2 regions of the Actinoplanes sp. NPDC051411 genome follow, and region 2 is predicted to be linked to the other one. Evidence: riboswitches for the same ligand, from Rfam matches in the RefSeq annotation. Region 2 holds a riboswitch; the other holds the start of a gene.

Region 1 (6,631 bases), on a different contig from region 2:
CGGCTGGTGGCCGGGCGGCGCGGTGGCCTCCGATCCGTCGGTGCCCATCGCCAGGGCGAGCAGCGACGAGGTTCCCAGGACGGTGGTGTCGACGCGAAAGATACGCATGCCGGGCTCCGAGGGGTCGCGGGTCGTGGCCCTACTTTCGGTAAGGGAAGGGGGAGCTGCAGATCTTTCGGTGGTGCTAGTCGGTTGGCGAGGCGCGCAGCGCGCCGATCACCGCGGCCTGGAGCCTCTCCAGGTAGCCGTCGGGCAGCGGGGTGCGCGCGACCGCCAGGCGCCAGTAGAGCGGGCCCAGCATCAGGTCGACGGCGACCTCCGGATCGGTGCCCTCGGGCAGCTCACCGCGCCGCACCGCCTGGCCGACCAGCTTTTCGCCGACCGCCTGCTGGTGGGTGCGCAGCGCCTTTTGGAGGGTTTCGGCGATCTGCGGGTTTCGTGCCGCCTCGGCCATCAGGTCGGGAATGATCTGCGAAGCGATCCGGTGCTGGAGCGCACGGCTTACGATCATCGTCAGCAGCTCGAGGTCGTCGGCGAAACTGCCGGTGTCGGGCAGCGGGACGGCGCGGCCGGCCACGTCGGAGACGATTTCGAGCACCATCTCGAGCTTGTTGCTCCACCGGCGGTAGATCGCGGTCTTCCCGACCCCGGCCCGGCGCGCGACCGCCTCGATGGACAGTCGGCCGTAGCCCACCTCGGCCAGCTCGTTCATCACGGCGTTTCGGATCGCCGCGGTGATGTCTCCTCGGAGCACCGCCGCGCCGGCGGGTGCACGCTTCCCTGTCGCCACACGATCACTATACGCCAGGACGTAACGGTTGCGTTCCGCCGTTCGGTCGGTTAGCCTTCGGCACGTCGATACGCCTGCGTTTCATCGGCAGGGCACCGCGATCGGCTGTCATGCTGCTTCGGCTGTCATGCTGCTCTAGTGTTCCCGCGACGAAAGCCTGGGTCCGACACCCCCATCGGTCCGACGAGATCGGAGCACCACCCCATGTCTCAGACGGCGGTCGCCGATTCCGAAACCGGGTTGCCGCTCAAAGAGCTAGCCCGGCGGAACGGTCTGAGCTCGGCCGGCCGGATGCCGAGCGTCTTCGAGTACGCGAAGCAGGTCTGGTCGTACCGTCATTTCATCGCCGCGTTCGCCCGTGCGAGGACGATCGCCACCCTCGGCGAGACGCGCCTCGGAATGATCTGGCAGGTCCTGACCCCGGTCTTCAACGCCGGCGTCTACTACGTGATCTTCGGCGTCATCATCAATACGCGGCGCAGCCAGTCGAACTTCATCACCTACCTGTGCATCGGCGTCTTCCTGTTCGGCTTCACCCAGACGGTGGTGCAGAACGGCGTGATGGCGATCACCGGCAACCTGGGCCTGATCCGGGCACTGCACTTCCCCCGGGCGAGCCTGCCCGTCGCGGTCACCCTGATCGAGATCCGCAACATGGTCGCGTCGCTCAGCGTCCTGCTCGCCATCGTCCTGATCAGCGGCGAGCCGATCCGGTGGCAGTGGCTGCTGATGTTGCCGCTGTTCGCCCTGCAGTCGCTGTTCAACGCCGGCCTGGCGCTGTTCGTCGCCCGGCTGGGCACCAAGGTGCACGACATCCGGCAGCTGATTCCGTTCATCATGCGGTTCTGGCTGTACGGCTCGGCCGTGATCTACCCGGTCACCAACTTCACCCACCGGTTCCACGACTGGAAGATCTGGGTCATCAAGGCCAACCCCCTGCTGGTCTTCATCGAGCTGGGCCGGCACGCCCTGATGAAGGACGTCGAGCTGGTCGGGCCGCCGGTCGAGTTGTGGATCGAAGCGATCGCCTGGACCGTGCTGGTCGTCGTCGTCGGCTACCTGTACTTCCGGCGCGGAGAGAAGGGCTACGGACGTGGCTGACAAGCGCATCCCCACCGTCATCTCGGACGACGCGCACATCGTCTACCGCATCCACGGCGCCTCGGCGGCCGGTGCCAACAGCCCGCTGGCCAGCTTCAAGCGCATCATCACCAAGAAGGACGCGGCGTCGGTCCGCGAGGTGCACGCGGTCAAGGGTGTGAGCTTCGTGGCCTACCGCGGCGAGGCGGTCGGCCTGATCGGCAGCAACGGCTCCGGCAAGTCGACGCTGCTGCGGGCGATCGCCGGCCTGCTGCCGGTCGAGCGCGGCGGCGGCATCTACGCGGCCGGCCAGCCGTCCCTGCTGGGCGTGAACGCGGCCCTGATGAACGACCTGTCCGGCGAGAAGAACGTCGAGCTGGGCTGCCTCGCCATGGGCATGAGCCCGGCCGAGGTCAAGGAGCGCACCGCCGACATCATCGAGTTCTCCGGCATCAACGAGCGGGGCGACTTCAGCTCGCTGCCGATGAAGACGTACTCGTCCGGCATGGCGGCCCGGCTCCGCTTCTCGATCGCCGCGGCCAAGAAGCACGACGTGCTGCTGATCGACGAGGCGCTGGCGACCGGTGACGCGAAGTTCCGCAAGCGGAGCGAGGCGCGGGTGCGCGAGCTGCGCCAGGAGGCCGGCACGGTCTTCCTGGTCAGCCACAGCGAGCAGTCGATCCGCGACACCTGCGAGCGGACCATCTGGCTCGAGTCGGGCGTGATCCGGGCCGACGGCCCGACCGAGGAGATCCTCCGGATGTACGAGGAGTTCAGCAACAAGTGAGCGAAAGGCCGGCCCCGGCGGGCCGGCCTTCTTCGTTCATCTCACCGAGAGATGTACGTGGTTCTCGTGCTCGCTCGACGGGTCGCCGTTCCCCTTCGTGTACGCCTTCCAGCCACTACTAGGCAGCCAGATGCGCCGGAACCAGATCACGTAGAGGACGCCCAGCTCGTCCGAGTTGTTGATGAAGTAGTTGGCCAGCCGGTTGCCGTAGTCCTTGCTGGACCCCGTCGCGACCCCGCCGAAGCCGCCCTTGTCGGCCGCGAAGTCGCACGCCCGGCCCTTCGGGTGCTCGCCGCTGTCCTGGTGCCGGAAGCAGGCCACGTAGTGCGTGAACCCGTCCGACTTGGCCTGCTGCAGGGCGTGCAGCATGCGCGCCGTGATGCAGCCGTCGGTGGTCGGGTCGTTGACCGTGCAGCCCTCGGGTGACAGCGACCCGTCCCCGTTCCGCTTGACCGGGGTCGCTTTGGCACTGCCGCCTCCGTCACCCGGCTGCGGGGCGTTCTGCCCGGCGTCGGCCGTCTTGAGCGCCGCCTCGGCCTGCGCCTTGCGGGCCGCCATCACGGCCACCTGCTTCTGCTGGTCGCGTACGGTCGCATCGATCGCCGCCTTGGCGGCGGCCTGGGTCTGCCGGGCGGTCCGCAGGTCGTCCATCGCCTTCTGCTGGCGGGCGGCCACGGTCTGCAGGACCTCGGCCCGGTCGAGGAACCCGGCCGAGGAGTCGGAGGTGAGCAGCGCGCTCATCGGCCCGAGCCGGCCGGCTCGGTACGACTCCTGGACGACCTGGTCGAACGCGGCCTGCCGGGGCGCCATCTGAGCGTCGATCCGCTGGAGCTGGGTGGCCAGGTCGGTCTGCTTCTTCTTGGATCCGGCCAGTTTGTCCTTGGCGTCGAGGTAGCCGCGGGAGGCCGCGTCGAGCTGCTGGGTCAGCGACTTCGAGCCGCCCTCGCCGTCGTCGCCGGACGATCCGGGAGCGGCCCGGGCGGGCGAGGCCAGTCCGGCCGCCGCGACCAGCGCGACCAGCACCGCGGCCCCAGCCTTCTGCAGCACAGTTCTTCGCAGCACAGTTTTCTGCCGCACAGTTTTCTGCCACACAGGGCATTCCTTCCATAGCGCCGGCCGGGTTAGCTGACGGGTTCGGGACGGAAGAAATCCCTACCGCGGCGAAGCGGATTCACCCCAGGATGGAACGTGGTTCCCCGGCTCACCCTGGCGGGTGATTAGGCGGTGGCCCCGATAAGGGACCGCGGCCGACCATACCGGAAGGTATCGATTGATCGACAGTTTTGATACGCAGAGCTATTCGACAATCACGCATGGTCGAACGATTACTTTTCGTCGCCATCCGGTAACTGGTTTTATGCTTTTCGAAGGCTGAAGCATTCTCGCTGCTCGGGTAAACTTCCGGCCGGATCTGCGACACGGCCCCACCCCCGAGGCACCGGCAGACCACCGCCCAATCGCCCGCCAGGGCGAGCCGGGGACCCAAGTTCGTTGGGGTGCATCCGCTTACAAGAGCGGTAGGGATCGCTTCCATCCTGAACCCGTCAGCTAACTCGGTAGGCGGTCCATCCGGAAGGACTTGCATGACCGTCAGACGCCGCCGGTGGCTGCATATCGCGCTGGCGCCGCTAGTCGTGGCTGCCACGCTGACCGCTGTAACGGCCCCCGCGCAGGCCGCGCCCGGCTCCGGCTCCTCGTCGTCGTCGTCGACCGCTCCGGACGAGAAGGGCGGCGACGAGCTCTCCGACAACTCGACGCTCAACGACGTCCTGGAGAGCACCAACCGGAAGTACGTGCAGGCCAAGGCCCAGGTCGCCACGTCGACCACGCAGCAGAAGGCGCTGGCCACCCAGATCAAGGACGCCGAGGCCAAGCGCGACGCCCTCACCCCCGAGGTCGCGTCGATCGCCGCCGAGCAATACGAAACCGGCCGCCTCAGCGCGTCCCGCTTCCTGCTCGGCGCCGACGACTCGGACGACTTCCTCTCCAAGGCGGTCTCGCTCGAGGAGATCAACGCGCTGCACGACCGGAAACTGCACGACCTCGACCAGGCGATCGACGCGGTCAACGCCAAGAAGGCGGCCCTCGACGCCGAGGTCAAGGCGCAGCAGACCAACCTGCTGGCGATGAAGAAGCAGAAGGAGTCGGCCGACAAGGCGCTCGCGCTGCTCGGCGGCGAGAGCCTGACCGGCGGCTTCGTGGTCGCCAAGTCACCGGTCGCCGCGCCCGCCCCGCGCAACGCCCAGGGCGGCTTCTCGCCCGAAGCGTGCACTGTGGACGACCCGACCACCAACGGCTGCATCACGCCGCGCATGCTCCACCTCTACAAGGAGGTGAAGAAGGCGGGCTTCAATCGGTTCGTCGGCTGCCATCGCGACGGCGGGCCGTTCGAGCATCCCAAGGGCCGGGCCTGCGACTGGTCATTGCAGAAGAGCGGCTTCTCGGTCGCGCACAACGCCGACATGAAGAATTACGGCAACAACGTGATGGCGTTCCTGGTGCGCAACGCCGACCGCCTCGGCATCTACTACGTGATCTGGTATGCGCAGATCTGGTTCCCGGCGACCGGCTGGCACGCCTATCACGGTGTGAGCAATCACAAGGACCACGTACACGTGTCCGTGCTTTAGCAAAAGGGCCCCGCATTCGCGGGGCCCTTTCCACTCAGTTCGTGCTGCTGGTGGCCCGGCGTACCGGAGCCCGGCCGTGCGGCTGGGTCGGCGCCGGTCCGACCGGCGGGGCCGGGGGAATCGGCACCGAGACCGGCTTGACCTGGGTCACCTCGATCTCCTTGCCGTGGTGGACCAGCGTCAGCCGGGCCGCCCCGCCGCCGTTGCGCAGCGAATAGGTGACCTCGTCGGCGGAGACGTCGACCCGCAACCGCAGCCCGTGCCAGAGCATCGAGAACTCGAGATTGGTGATGCGGCTGGGCAGCCGGGGCGCGAACGACAGCTGGCCGTTGAAGTCACGCATGCCGCCGAGGCCGGCGATCAGCGAGATCCAGGTGCCGGCCAGCGACGCGACGTGCACGCCGTCCCGGGCGTTCTGGTGCAGGTCGTGCAGGTCCATCAGGGCGGCCTCGCCCAGATAGTCGTGCGCCAGCTCGAGGTGACCGACCTCGGCCGCCAGCACCGCCTGGACGCAGGCCGAGAGCGAGGAGTCCCGCACCGTGCGCGCGTCGTAGTAGGCGAAGTTGCGCGCCTTCTCCTCCGGCGTGAACGCGTCGCCCCGGATGTACATCGCCATGACCAGGTCGGCCTGCTTGACCACCTGCTTGCGGTACAGGTCGAAGTACGGGTAGTTGAGCAGCAGCGGGTAGGCCTCGGGGGGCGTGTTCTCGAAGTCCCACTCCTGCAGCCGGGTGAAGCCCTGCGACTGCTGGTGCACCCCGAGCTCCCGGTCGTACGGGATGTGCACGGCGGCCGCCGCGTCCCGCCAGGAGGCCATCTCCTCGTCGTCGATCCCGAACTTGTGGGCCAGGTCGGGGTGACGCTTGGCCGCCTCGACCGCGGCGAACATGTTCTGCTGCGCCATCAGGTTGGTGTAGATGTTGTCGTCGACCACCGCGGTGTATTCGTCGGGGCCGGTGACGCCGTCGATGTGGAAGCGGCCGTGCCGGTCGTGGTGACCCAGCGAGCGCCACAGCCGGGCGGTCTCGACCAGCAGTTCCAGGCCGGCCTCGCGCTCGAAGTCGTAGTCGCCGGTGGCCTGCACGTAGCGGCGGACCGCGTCGGCGATGTCGGCGCCGATGTGGAAGCCCGCGGTGCCGGCCGGCCAGTAGGCCGAGCACTCCTCCCCGCGGATGGTCCGCCACGGGAAGGCGGCACCCTGCAGGCCGAGCGTCTGGGCCCGCTCCCGGGCCAGGTCGAGGGTGGAGTGACGCCAGCGCAGCACGTCGGCGGCGGCCGACGGCTGGGTGTAGGTCAAAGCCGGCAGCACGAACGTCTCGGCGTCCCAGAACGTGTGGCCGTCGT
Region 2 (6,631 bases):
ACGCTGAACAGGTCGCGCACCCGCACCACGTTGCGGTGCCGCAGCATGAGCAGGATGGTGCGCTCCTGCACGAAGCGGGTCACCAGCTTGGGCTGCCGGAGCAGGCTCTCGTGCAGCAGCTTGATCGCGACCGGGTGCCCGGTCGAAAGATCAGTACCTCGCCAGACCGTACCGGTGGCTCCCTGGCCGATCGGTCGTTGAAGGATGTACGAGCTGCCGACGTGCCGCCCACTGAGATCCAGGGTCGATGCACCGCCGGATTCCGCGCGGGCGTTGGTGCTCGTGCGATCCTTGGTCACTCGGATTCCCTCCAGTGTCAGCAATGCACCGGAATACTGCTGTTTGTCCGGATAGGATGGCAAGCTTTAGCGCCCGAGTTCGCACCTTCGGTAGGAGTCCCCGAATTCGCGTCACCTCAGCCGCCCCGGTCTCGTTCGACGCGACAGAAACACCGGTTGCATTCCTGGCGAACCGGCCCCGCGCCCCCCACCGGGCACGGAATAGTGACGACATGGGTGTCATGGCTTACCCCCTCCGGTACGCGCTCGCCGACCTGGCCCTGGCCCTCAGCCGGGCCGCCGATGACGCCGCCGAGGTGCGCTCGACCGCGGCCCGGGCGGCCGCCGACATGATCGGGGACGGCGCCGGCGTGCAGATACTGCGCGACGACGGCCGCTACGAGGCGATCACCTACCACCACATCGACGACGAGCGGTCGGCCACGCTCGGCCGGGTGCTCGACCACGCCGGCCGGCTGCCCGACGACGACTTCTCGACCACGCTGGCGGCCAGCCGGCGCCCGATCGTGCTGGCCGGCGACGGAGCCTCACCCGTCGGCGACGGCGAGCACCCGGTCCACGCCGCCGTGCTCTGCCCGGTGATCGTCGACAACACCTACGCCGGCTACCTGGTGCTGACCCGGGAGACGCCGGGCGCCTTCTACTCCACCGCCGAGGTCGAACTGGCCCGCGACATCGCCGGCGAGCTGGCCCTGGCCATCTCGAGCGCCCAGGCGATGGAACGCCTGCGGGCGAGCGAGGAACGCTACCGCCGGGTGCTCGAGACGATCCCCGAGGGAGTCCTCCAGCTCGACCGGGACGGCGTCGCGACGTACGCCAACGAGCCGATCGGCGTCGTCCTCGGCCTCCCCCGGGCCCAGCTGGTCGGGGTCTCGCTGCGCGGCTTCCTCGACGACCAGGGACAGAAGGAGCTCGCCCGGCGGCTCAACGAGTGCCAGGCCGGCCGCTCGACGGTCGGCGCGACCCGGCTCATGCGGGCCGACGGCTCCCGGCGCAGCGTGCGGATGAGCATGATGCCGCTGATGGACGACCACGGCCGGTTCAACGGCGTGGTCTGCATGATCACCGACACCACCGACCACATCGACGCCCGCGGCCTCAAGCGCCAGCTCGACCACCTGCGCCGGCTCGACAGCCTGGGCCAGCTGATCGGCGGCATCTCGCACGACTTCAACAACCTGCTCACCGTCGTCGCCGGCTCGGCCGACATGATCCTCACGACGACCCCCGAGAACGAACAGCATCATCAGCTGGCCAGAGACATCATGGAGGCCGTCTCGACCGGGCGGACCCTCACGCACCAGCTGCTGGCCTTCGGCCGCAGCGACGGCAACCGGCCGGAGATCATCCCGATTCCCGACCTACTCACCGACGTCCAATCGCTGTTTTCCCGTACGCTCGGCGAGCACATCGGCCTCGACCTGGCGTTCGGAGCCGACGTGTGGCCGGTTCGGGCCGAGCGCGGGCCTCTGGAGCAGGCGCTGGTCAACGTGGCGGCGAACGCCCGCGACGCGATGCTGCACGGCGGCATGGTGCGGGTGGCGGCGACCAACGAGGTGCACGAGGCCGGCGCGCCACCCCAGGGGGCACCGGCCGGCCGGGTCGTCCACCTGGTCATCACCGACACCGGCAGCGGCATGAGCGACGAGGTGCGGCAGCGGGCGCTCGAACCGTTCTTCACCACTCGCCCGACCGCGGCCGGGCTCGGCCTGGCCACCACGGCCGGCATCGTGCAGGGCATCGGCGGCCACATCGAGCTGGAGTCACAGCCCCGGATCGGCACGACCGTGCACCTCTATCTCCCGGCGGCCGAGGAACGCACGGCGGCGGCCGGCGAGCGGCAGGGCGCCCCCGCGGTGATCGGCCGGGTCCTGATCGTCGAGGACCAGCCCGAGGTCGCCCAGCTGGTGCAGCGGCTGATCGAGCCGGCCGGTTACGTGATCACGGTGGCGACCGACGCGCTGACGGCGGTCACCCAGGTGGCGGCCGGGGCGCATCCGGACCTGCTGATCACCGACGTGGTGATGCCGACGATGACCGGGCCGGAGCTGGCGTCGGCGCTGCGTACGCACCACCCGGATCTGCCGGTGCTCTACATGTCGGGCTACACGGCGGCGTCGCTCGGGCCGCAGCTGACGCTCGACGAGAACAGCATGCTGATCGAGAAGCCGTTCACCCGGTCCACTCTGCTGGGCGCGATCCGTACGCTGTGCGGGCCGCAGCCGCCGCGTACATGAAAGAGGCGTGAGCGAACCGCTCACGCCTCTCTCATCATCTTTTCCCGCGTGTCAGGCCATGCGGCGTACGACGTAGTTGCTGCCGTAGATCTTGTGCTTGCCGACGCGGGCTCCCGTGTGCGGGGAGTCGTACATGTAGCCGTTGCCGGCGTAGATCGCGGCGTGGTAGCCGTACGAGCCCGAGCGGAAGACGATCAGGTCGCCGACCTTCTTGCTGCCCTTGCTGACGGCCTTGCCGTAGTGCTGCTGCGAGTTCGCCTTGTGCGGCAGCTTCTTGCCCACTGCCTTCTTGTAGACGTACATGGTGAATCCGGAGCAGTCGAAGCGCTTGGGCCCGGCCGCGGCGAACTTGTAGAGCGCGCCCGTGTGCTTCTTGGCCTCCGCGAGGACCTTGGCCCCCTTGTTGACCTGCACCTTCACGTAGAGCCGCTTGGCGTAGCCGGCGTTGAGGCCGCTGTTGCCGTAGAACTCGGTGCGGAAGTAGCCGTTGACCCCGGGCTTGGCGTAGAGCGTGGCGTAGCCGTTCTTGCCGATCGGCGTGGACGACCAGTTGTTCCACTTGCCGTTCCGGTACGCCTGGACGCGTACGCGGCCCGACGTGACGACCTTGCCGGTCTTGGGGTTGATGACCTTGGTGGTCAGCCGAACTCGGGAGCCCAGGGAGACGGTCGAGGTGTTGACCGAGTCGATGACCTTGGGCGTGACCTTGGCGACCGCGGCCTGAGTGACGACGGGGGTGGCGGCGTTCGCCGCCGTCGTCGTCATCAGCTGGCCCGCGCAGAGGCAGAGACCAAGGGACAGCGCGGCGGTGCCGGTGCCGACGGACAGCCGTCGAGGCCGGCTCAGGGTGTGCTGAGGCACGGTAAGGGAATCCCTCCGGCACGCCTGCGAGGTTAGCTGTCGGGTTCGGGCGGGAAGGTGTGCCCGGTCGCGTTGCCGCGACTTCACCCCGAGGTTGCTCCGTTGCCCGCCACCGGAGCGGGTGGCGCGGAGCGGACCGGCTGTCTCTCTCGAGAAGCTGTGGGTCCCCCGTCCCTGCCCCCGTATGCCTTTGTGGTCGTGCGTGCAAAGGTCGCGTCGTCCGACCCGGGGCAGGGCTCGGCGTGAGCCTGGGCGGCGCGACCGGCGAGCGGATGCCCACCGGCGGAAACCTTCCTATCCGAATTTTTTGATGATCGTCGGGCGCCATTTGGTGACTTTCCGTAATCGTTGATCGAGGCGTTGTCCAATTTGCCATCGACCGGGAACATTTGCCGCGACATTCCGTAGGTGCCCGACTACTTCTTGTTGAGAATTCGGCGTGAACCAGAACACACAATTACTCCATACAGGATTGTCTATTCGAGTCGAAAATCCCTCTACCGGCGGAAACACGGTCACCCGTTCGGCGAAGGTCGATTCCGTACCCCATCCGCCCCGCCGACAACTCGACGTAACCTCTGATTCCGGTACCCTCGCTGGCGTGACGGACCAGAAATTGCCCCTGCGCGCCAAGGTCGCGACCTCGGTGTCGAAGACCGCGGCGGCGCTCTCCCGGGCCGCGGGCCGCGGCGACGGCTCGGTCATCGGCGGCTGGATCGGTCTCAAGATCGATCCGGAACTGTTGACGCACCTGGCCACCGGGCGGGCGATCGCGCTGGTGTCCGGCACCAACGGCAAGACCACGACGACCCGGCTGACCGCCGCCGCGATGGAGGTGCTCGGCCCGGTCGCGACGAACTCGTTCGGCGCCAACATGCCGACCGGGCACACCTCGGCCCTGGCCAAGGCCGGCTCGACGCCGTTCGCGGTGCTCGAGGTCGACGAGCACTACCTGGCCCGGGTGATCGAGGAGACCAACCCGCGGGTGGTGGCCCTGCTCAACCTCTCCCGCGACCAGCTCGACCGGGCCAAGGAGGTGGCGATGATGGCGCAGATGTGGAAGACCGCGCTCGCCGCCCACCAGGACGTCAAGGTCGTGGCCAACGCCGACGACCCGATGGTGGTCTGGGCGGCCAGCGGCAGCCCCTACGTGGTGTGGTTCAGTGCCGGCCAGCGCTGGCACGACGACTCCTTCGTCTGCCCGCAGAGCGGCCACCCGATCGAGCGCCACCAGGGAGACTGGTGGTGCACCGGCTGCCCGCTGCGCCGTCCTCGCGCCCACTGGCAGGTCGAGGAGGAGGGTGTCGTCGACCCGCGCGGCGACTGGCACCTGGTCAAGCTCCAGCTGCCCGGCACGGTCAACATCGGCAACGCGGCGACCGCGCTGGCCGTCGTGGCCGAGTTCGGCGTCCACCCGCTCAAGGCGTTGCCTTACCTCGCGACCGTCACCTCGATCGCCGGGCGGTACGCCCAGGTCGACCGTGAGGGGCGCAACATCCGGCTGCTCCTGGCGAAAAACCCGGCCAGCTGGCTCGAGGCGTTCGACATGGCCGAGATCGCGCCCACCCTGCTCTCGATCAACGCCCGCGACCCCGACGGACTCGACACGTCGTGGCTCTACGACGTCGACTTCGCGCCGCTGCGCAACCGTCCGGTGCTGATCACCGGCGACCGCGCGTACGACCTCGCGGTGCGGCTCGAGGTCAACGGTGTGCCCTTCCGGCACGTGACCAGTTTCGACCAGGCGCTGCAGGGTGTCCCGCCCGGGCGCCTCGAGGTGATCGCCAACTACACGGCGTTCCAGGACATCCGATCGGAGTTGGACCGTGTCAACTGAGTCCCTGCGGATCGTGTGGATCTACCCCGATCTGCTCTCGACCTACGGTGACCGGGGCAACATGCTCATCCTCGCCCGAAGGGCCCAGATGCGGGGCATTCCGGTCGAGGCGTACGAGATCCGGTCGGACCAGCCCATGCCGTCGAGCGCCGACATCTACCTGATCGGCGGCGGTGAGGACGGCCCGCAGGCCCTCGCCTCCCAGCGGCTGATCGCCGACGGCGGCCTGCACCGGGCGGTCAACCAGGGCGCGGCGGTCCTCGCGATCTGTGCCGGTTATCAGCTGTTCGGCCATTCTTTCTTCGCCAAAGGCGCCAAATGTCCGGGGCTCGGTCTGCTCGACCTCTACTCCGACCGGGGCGAGACCCGCGCGGTCGGCGAACTGCGGGGCGACATCGACCCGCGGCTCGGGCTGCCCGCGCTCACCGGCTTCGAAAACCACGGCGGCCGCACCCACCTGGGGCCGGGCGTCTCCCCGCTGGCCCGGGTCACCGCCGGCATCGGCAACGACAACCAGACCGAAGGCGCATGGCACGGCAAGATCCTGGGCACCTATTCCCACGGGCCGGCGCTCGCCCGCAACCCAGCTATAGCCGATCTGCTACTGCGCTGGGCGATCGGCGCGGATAGCCTTGCTCCCGTTGACGACACATGGGCCGACCGGCTCCGCGGGGAACGCCTCGCCGCGGCGAGCGCCTGACAAGCAGAGACCATGACCGACAATGAGTTAGGGCGGTAAGCCTGCATGACGGACACCCTGATCGCGCCTTCGCTTCCCTCGACCGCCCCCGCTTCGGTGGGCTCGCCGATGGGATGGAAGCGCCGGCTGATCCGGTTCGCCGTTCTCGGTGTCGTGGTCGGTGGCCTCGCGTTCGCGGCGGCCGTGCTGCCACTCCGCGAGATCGGTGACGCCGTCATGATGCTGGGCCGCACCGGCGCCGCGGTCGCCATCGCGGTGGTCGGCGGCCTGCTGCTGTCGGTCATGGTCCCCCGCACCGCCATCACGATCGCCTGCGGCGCCCTGCTCGGCGCGGCAACCGGCGCGGCGGCCGCCCTGGCCGCCGCCGTGATCGCCGCGATCGCCACCTACTACGCCGGCCGGTGGGCCGGGCGCGGCGCGCTCAAGGCCAAGTCGGGCAGCAAACTCGCCCGCCTCGACGGCTGGCTCGACCGCCGCGGCCTCTCGGCGGTGCTCCTGGTGCGCCTGCTGCCCCTCGCACCGTACGGCCTGGTCGGCTACGCCTACGGCACGACCAGCGTGTGCCGCAAGCGCTACCTGCTCGGCACCACACTCGCGGCGATCCCGTCGGCCATCTCGTACGCGGTGATCGGCGCCGCGGTCACCAAGCCCCACGAGATGAACCCGCTGACCCTGGCCCCGGCCCTCGTCGGCTTCG

What was found. Region 2 has a riboswitch for cyclic di-AMP ahead of AB0M88_RS31345 (NlpC/P60 family protein). Riboswitches for the same ligand answer to the same signal wherever they lie in the genome.
Region 1: it holds a riboswitch for cyclic di-AMP, as region 2 does, so the genes downstream of both, AB0M88_RS12700 (hypothetical protein) here and AB0M88_RS31345 (NlpC/P60 family protein) in region 2, are expected to answer to the same signal.

Annotation. Positions count from the first base shown of each region.
Region 1 is NZ_JBFBAD010000018.1:29,014-35,644, reverse strand. Features, by position in the region: gene AB0M88_RS12720 (Atu4866 domain-containing protein) at 1-108, opposite strand, end outside; gene AB0M88_RS12715 (TetR/AcrR family transcriptional regulator) at 185-790, opposite strand; gene AB0M88_RS12710 (ABC transporter permease) at 995-1,891, shown strand; gene AB0M88_RS12705 (ABC transporter ATP-binding protein) at 1,884-2,657, shown strand; gene AB0M88_RS12700 (hypothetical protein) at 2,694-3,749, opposite strand; cyclic di-AMP (ydaO/yuaA leader) riboswitch at 3,753-3,891, opposite strand; cyclic di-AMP (ydaO/yuaA leader) riboswitch at 4,098-4,235, shown strand; gene AB0M88_RS12695 (hypothetical protein) at 4,241-5,287, shown strand; gene AB0M88_RS12690 (glycoside hydrolase family 65 protein) at 5,322-6,631, opposite strand, start outside.
Region 2 is NZ_JBFBAD010000065.1:53,532-60,162, forward strand. Features, by position in the region: gene AB0M88_RS31335 (protein kinase) at 1-299, opposite strand, end outside; gene AB0M88_RS31340 (response regulator) at 521-2,536, shown strand; gene AB0M88_RS31345 (NlpC/P60 family protein) at 2,588-3,397, opposite strand; cyclic di-AMP (ydaO/yuaA leader) riboswitch at 3,404-3,534, opposite strand; gene AB0M88_RS31350 (MurT ligase domain-containing protein) at 4,014-5,234, shown strand; gene AB0M88_RS31355 (glutamine amidotransferase) at 5,224-5,934, shown strand; gene AB0M88_RS31360 (VTT domain-containing protein) at 5,980-6,631, shown strand, end outside.